DNA from 2 places in the Metabacillus hrfriensis genome. Region 2 is predicted to be linked to the other one. Evidence: riboswitches for the same ligand, from Rfam matches in the RefSeq annotation. Region 2 holds a riboswitch; the other holds the start of a gene.
The links. A riboswitch is a leader RNA that binds a small molecule or an ion and turns the genes downstream of it on or off. The one in region 2 is predicted to bind S-adenosylmethionine.

Region 1 (3,129 bases), 1.8 Mb from region 2:
TTAGTTTTCAAATTGAAGCGGACATTTATGTATGAATGTGCACCTTAACGGCTAATCGTCTGGGCTAATCGGGTGCTTAATTGCTGCAGACTACTCCAACTTTTACGTTTTGTACTTCGTATTGTCCGGCTCCATCGCCTAACTCCTCGGCCAGAACGGATCCGCCAGTAAAGGCAAAAAGCGCCTTTTCTGGCAGATCCTTATCTGTCTGTCGGAGCTAAACAGGCGATTCCGCACTTCGTATTGTCCGGCTCCATCGCCCAGCTCCTCGGCCAGAACAAATTCCCCCAAAAAGTCAAACCCGGACTTCATCCTCATTGCTGCAGACTACTCCAACTTTTACGTTTTGTACTTCGTCTTGTCCGGCTCCATCGCCCAGCTCCTCGGCCAGAACGGATCCGCCAGTAAAGGCAAAAAGCGCCTTTTCTGGCAGATCCTTATCTGTCTGTCGGAGCTAAACGGGCGATTCCGCACTTCGTATTGTCCGGCTCCATCGCCCAGCTCCTCGGCCAGAACAAATTCCCCCAAAAAGTCAAACCCGGACTTTTCGGCGGAATTCTTATCTGTCTGTCGGAGCTAAACGGGCGATTCCGCACTTCGTTAGTTGTTATCCCCTGTTCATTCTACTATAATCTATAGATAATATAAACTTTTGGGAGGATTCTTATGGCGAAGGACAGTTCTTTTGATATTGTTTCAAAGGTGGATATGCCTGAGGTGACGAATGCAATTACGATGACAATGAAGGAAATTGGCACCCGCTATGATTTTAAAGGGAGCAAAAGCAGCATTTCTCTTGAAAAAGAAGAGATTGTTTTAGTTTCAGATGATGAGTTTAAAATGGATCAGTTAAAGGATGTTTTTATTTCTAAATTGATAAAGCGCAATGTAGCGACACGAAATATTGATTACGGAAAAATCGAAGGTGCATCGGGCGGAACGATTCGCCAGCGCGCTAAGCTCATTCAGGGTATTGATAAGGATAATGCAAAAAAGATTAATGCCATTATTAAAAATTCCGGATTAAAAGTAAAAACTCAGGTTCAGGACGATCAGGTCCGTGTGACCGGCAAAAATAAGGACGACCTTCAGCAGGTGATCGCAGCCGTTCGCGGAGCCGACCTGCCGATAGATGTTCAATTCATTAATTTCAGATAAAGTGAACAAACACTCGGGCTATCCTCTGCTGAGTGTTTTTTTCGTTGTTCTGCAAGTATCTGCTTCGATTTCCCCTCAACAAATTCCCCGTCTATTCAGAAAAGTTTTATTTTTGTATTGAATCTATCCGAAAAAACATGTAAATTAGATATAATATCTTTTTCTAAAATTTCATATTTCACCATTCTTATCTAGAGAAGCTGAGGGACTGGCCCTTTGAAGCTTCAGCAACCTGGCATAATGAAATCATCTGTCTTCATCAGAGATTTCAATCCAAGGTGCTAATTCCAGCGATGCATCCATCGAACGATAAGAAGAAGTCCTGAACGTTCAAAAGTCTTCTTCTTGGAAGGCTTTTTTTGTTTTTTTATTGCACTAAGGAGGTTTGGAGTTTGACACTTTTAAACGATTTACAGAAGAAGATCCTGATTGGCGACGGAGCAATGGGAACATTGCTTTACTCACACGGAGTTGACAGGTGTTTTGAAGAATTGAATTTATCGAAGCCTGATGAAATATTAAATGTTCATAAGGCGTATATTGCAGCCGGTGCAGATGTCATTCAGACAAATACTTACGGTGCAAACTATATTAAACTATCAAGATATGGACTTGAAGATGAAGTGAGAGCAATTAACCGTACTGCCGTTCAGATTGCTAAAAAAGCAGCAGCCGGCAATAACACCTATGTTCTTGGAACAATAGGCGGCATCCGTGCTTTCAAGAAAAATGCCTATTCCCTTGAGGACATTAAACGAAATTTCAGAGAACAGCTTTACCTTATGCTCAGTGAAGAGGTAAGCGGTCTGCTGCTTGAAACCTATTATGATCTTGAAGAAATTAAAACCGTATTAGAGATCGCCAGAAAAGAAACGAATATCCCGATTATTACAAACATCTCCCTTCACGAAATTGGAGTCTTGCAGGATGGAACACCCCTGCAAGAAGGCCTTTCTCAGCTTGAGGCCCTTGGTGCTGACGTTGTCGGTCTGAATTGCAGACTTGGTCCTTACCATATGCTTTCATCACTTGAAGAAATTCCGCTCCCGGAAAGAGCGTTCTTATCTGTTTATCCCAACAGCAGCTTGCCTACTCTTGAAGAAGGAAGACTTGTCTATGGCTCTGGAGAAAAATATTTTGCAGAAAGCGCTCTAGCCTTCAGAAATCAGGGAGCAAGACTGATTGGAGGCTGCTGCGGCACAACCCCAATCCACATCGAAGCAATGGCAGCAGCGCTTAAAGGACTCCCTCCAGTTACAGAAAAGAAAGTTAAAATAAGAAAGAAAGAGATTTCTGTCACGTCTGCAGCGGAAAGAAAGTACCCTCCCCTGCCGGAAATAGTCAATAAAAAGCGCTCTCTGATTGTAGAACTCGATCCTCCTAAAAAGCTTGGGCTGGACAAATTTATAAAAGGTGCAAAAGCACTGCAAGCTGCTGGAATCGATGCCTTAACACTTGCAGACAACTCACTTGCATCACCGAGAATAAGCAATGTGGCTGTAGGGTCCATCGTTCAGCAAACACTTGGACTCAGGTCCTTAATTCATATTACATGCCGCGACCGCAACTTAATTGGCCTTCAATCTCATTTAATGGGTCTTCATACGCTGGGACTTACGGATGTGCTGGCGATTACGGGCGATCCATCAAAAATCGGGGATTTTCCGGGAGCTACTTCCGTTTATGATCTTTCATCATTTGATTTGATCAGCTTAATTAAACAATTTAACGATGGTCTTTCTTATTCAGGAAAACCTCTTGGGGAAAAAACCAATTTTTCAGTTGCCGCTGCGTTTAATCCCAATGTTAAATATCTAGATAAAGCGGTAAAAAGACTGGAGAAGAAAATTGCCTGCGGTGCAGATTATTTCATTTCACAGCCAATTTACTCAGAAAAACAGCTGATTGATGTTTATGAGGAAACGAAGCACTTAACCGTTCCGATTTATATCGGCATTATGCCGCTCACAA
Region 2 (3,129 bases):
TTATCAGCAAGCAGTTTTCCCAGTTCTCCAACACTTTGAGGTGTTCCAACAAATCCATGGCAAAGCAGAATGCCAATCTCATTTCCTTTATAAAAAAAGCTTTCAGCACCGGGCAATACAGAGTAAATCGTTTCAGTCATTTGTGATTCCTCCAATTCATACAAATCATAAAAGAAAAACCCTCTCTTTCATTGGCTATAAAGAGAGGGTTTTTCTCTATCAACCAAAGCACAGCAGCTTTGCTGGTGGGAGCACCTTTCCGTTTGCCGGCGGTTGCTGTGAAGTCGCGGAGCCAGATCTCTCGTTCACTCTTGATAATTTATTTAATTCTGATTGGTTTAGTTGGTTTTAATGATCTTATCACGGCCGCCTTCTAACTGTCAATAAACTTTGAGGTTATGAAAGCAGAGAATCAGCGATTTGAGTACCCCATTCACACGCTTTTAAGGGGGGGAAATCCCCTGAGGTTTCTATCTTCACAAATGACAAAAACAGGAGTAGAATACTAATATTCCAATCAGATAGGTGGGATTTAAGTGAATACGATTCCTAAACCTCTTGTATTAACGAATCAATGGTTTATTGTGTTATCTGTCGCAGCCGCTTGGGTTTCAGGATCCGGCTGGTTTCTTCTTATACCTCTTATTCCAGGATTAATGGGGCTTCTTTTTAAATTTAACCCTATTATGAAGACGGCAAAGCTCTTTTTAAGAAAAAAGCCTTCGGAATACATTCCCGAGGATTTCGAACAGCAGCAGTTCAATCAGATGATTGCAGTCATCTGTCTTAGTCTTGGTTTTCTTGGTTATATGATGAACTGGATGACTCTGGCTTATATCTTTACCGCAATGGTCGCGCTAGCTGCATTTGTTGCCATATTAGGCTTTTGTGTTGGCTGCTTTATTCGTTTTCAGTGGCAGCAATACCGATACCGCAGGCTTTCAAAGTAGTCATATTTTTATGAAAAAAGTGTTGACTTTTTGAAAATACCAGCGTAAAGTAGGACTCACATCGAAAATATGAAACTTCTTATCACGAGAGGTGGAGGGATTTGGCCCTTTGAAACCTCGGCAGCAGACTCAGACTTTCCTGAGAACTGTGCCAACTCCAACAAGCGTGATTTCGCTTGAGAGATAAGAAGAGTGAACGGTCTTTTACCTTTGATCTTACCCTCTTCTTGGCTTTCAGGAAGAGGTTTTTTGTTTTTCAGCAAATTAAATAGATTTCTTATCCAGAGAAGCGGAGGGACTGGCCTGATGATGCTTCGGCAGCGGACTTTTATAAAAAAGTACTGTGCCAATTCCAGCAGGCAAAAAGCCTGGGAGATAAGAAGAGACCTAGTGATTCTTTATGAATTCATGCCCTCTTCTTGTCGGATAGAAGAGGGTTTTTTATTTAGAGATAAGAAAGTATAAAAATTTGCGCATTGATGTCTAGCTCCATTGCCCAACTCCTCGGCCAGAACAAATCCGCCAAAAAAGTCAAACCCGGACTTTTCTGTCAGATTCTTATCTGTCTGTCGGAGCTAAACGGGCGCTTGCGCTTTTCAAATCAATATCACGGGAGGAATACATATGATTCAATTTGAAGGTGTCACAAAGGTTTATAACAGCGGCGGAAATGAAGTGAGAGCCCTTAACGGCATTGATCTTCATGTGAAGCAGGGGGAGATTTGCGGTGTGATCGGATTCAGCGGAGCCGGTAAAAGCACACTGATCCGCACAGTGAATTTGTTAGAGCGTCCAAGCTCGGGAAAAATCATTGTTGATAATCTCGATTTAACGGCACTATCCCAAAAGGAAGTAAGACAAGTAAAACGCAAAATCGGCATGGTCTTCCAGCATTTCAATCTGCTGAATTCCAAAACGGTCTTCGCCAATGTTGCGATGCCGCTCCTTCTTGCAAAAGCCTCTCAAAAAGAAATCAAACAAAGAGTAACAGAATTATTGTCGTTTGTAGGGTTAGAGGACAAAGCAAATCAATATCCAGACCAGCTGTCAGGGGGTCAAAAACAGCGTGTCGGCATTGCAAGAGCACTGGCTACACAGCCCTCCATTCTATTGTGTGATGAAGCAACATCTGCACTTGATCCTCAAACAACCGGGTCCATTCTGAAGCTTTTGAAAAAAATCAATCAGGAATACAACATTACAATTTTAATGATCACCCATGAGATGTCAGTTATCAGGGAGGTTTGCGATAGGGTTGCAGTAATTGAGGGCGGAAAAATTATCGAGTCAGGCTCAGTATTTGATGTATTCTCAAATCCTCAAACAAAAACAGCTTCGAACTTTGTCAGTTCTGTTCTGAATGATTCCATCCCTGAGTCTGTGCTGAAATTAGTGCAGGAGGAGAATGCACAGGGACAGATTTTCAAAATTAACTTTGTCGGCAAATCTTCGGGCCAGCCGCTGCTTTCTCAGATTGCTAAACGGTTTGATCTTGATATCAATGTTTTATTTGGAAACATCACAGAGCTTCAGGGCATCCCGTTTGGACATTTGATTGTCGAGCTGCAGGGAGCAAAAAGCGAAATTAAACGGGCGTTATTAGTAATGAATCAGGAAAATGTCACAGTTAAAGAGGTGGAAGTACATGCTAGTTAATTCACAGCAAATTATTGATGCACTGATCGAAACACTTGCAATGACCGGTTTTTCATTGCTTTTCTCAACCTTGATCGGACTGCCGCTTGGTGTGCTGCTGGTCATTACAAGAAAAGGGCACCTATGGGAAAATGCCATTATTTTTAATATCTTGAACGGTGTCGTCAATATCTTCCGTTCTGTACCCTTCATTATATTAATGGTTGCGATTGTTCCGCTAACCAGATTAATTGTAGGAACATCAATTGGGACTGCCGCTGCTGTAGTGCCGCTTGTCTTTTATGCAGGTCCATATATTGCGAGATTGATTGAGAACTCATTATTAGAAGTGGACCCGGGAGTCATAGAGGCAGCAGAAGCTATGGGAGCAACACCAACGCAAATCATCTTTAAATTCATCGTTCCAGAAGCATTAAGCTCACTTGTATTAAGTCTTACAATCGCAACGGTTGGTCTTGTCGGGGCATCAGCGATGGCTGGAGCTGTCGGCGGCGGCGGACTCGGGGATCTCGCCATTACATAC

Region 1: another riboswitch for S-adenosylmethionine. It lies ahead of QLQ22_RS05765 (bifunctional homocysteine S-methyltransferase/methylenetetrahydrofolate reductase); the one in region 2 lies ahead of QLQ22_RS22125 (methionine ABC transporter ATP-binding protein).

The regions. Positions count from the first base shown of each region.
Region 1 is NZ_CP126116.1:1,175,115-1,178,243, reverse strand. Features, by position in the region: gene QLQ22_RS05770 (YajQ family cyclic di-GMP-binding protein) at 667-1,158, shown strand; SAM riboswitch class I at 1,343-1,474, shown strand; gene QLQ22_RS05765 (bifunctional homocysteine S-methyltransferase/methylenetetrahydrofolate reductase) at 1,551-3,129, shown strand, end outside.
Region 2 is NZ_CP126116.1:4,450,164-4,453,292, reverse strand. Features, by position in the region: gene QLQ22_RS22135 (alpha/beta hydrolase) at 1-140, opposite strand, end outside; SAM riboswitch class I at 214-321, opposite strand; gene QLQ22_RS22130 (DUF4395 domain-containing protein) at 537-950, shown strand; SAM riboswitch class I at 1,027-1,140, shown strand; SAM riboswitch class I at 1,225-1,332, shown strand; gene QLQ22_RS22125 (methionine ABC transporter ATP-binding protein) at 1,575-2,606, shown strand; gene QLQ22_RS22120 (methionine ABC transporter permease) at 2,596-3,129, shown strand, end outside.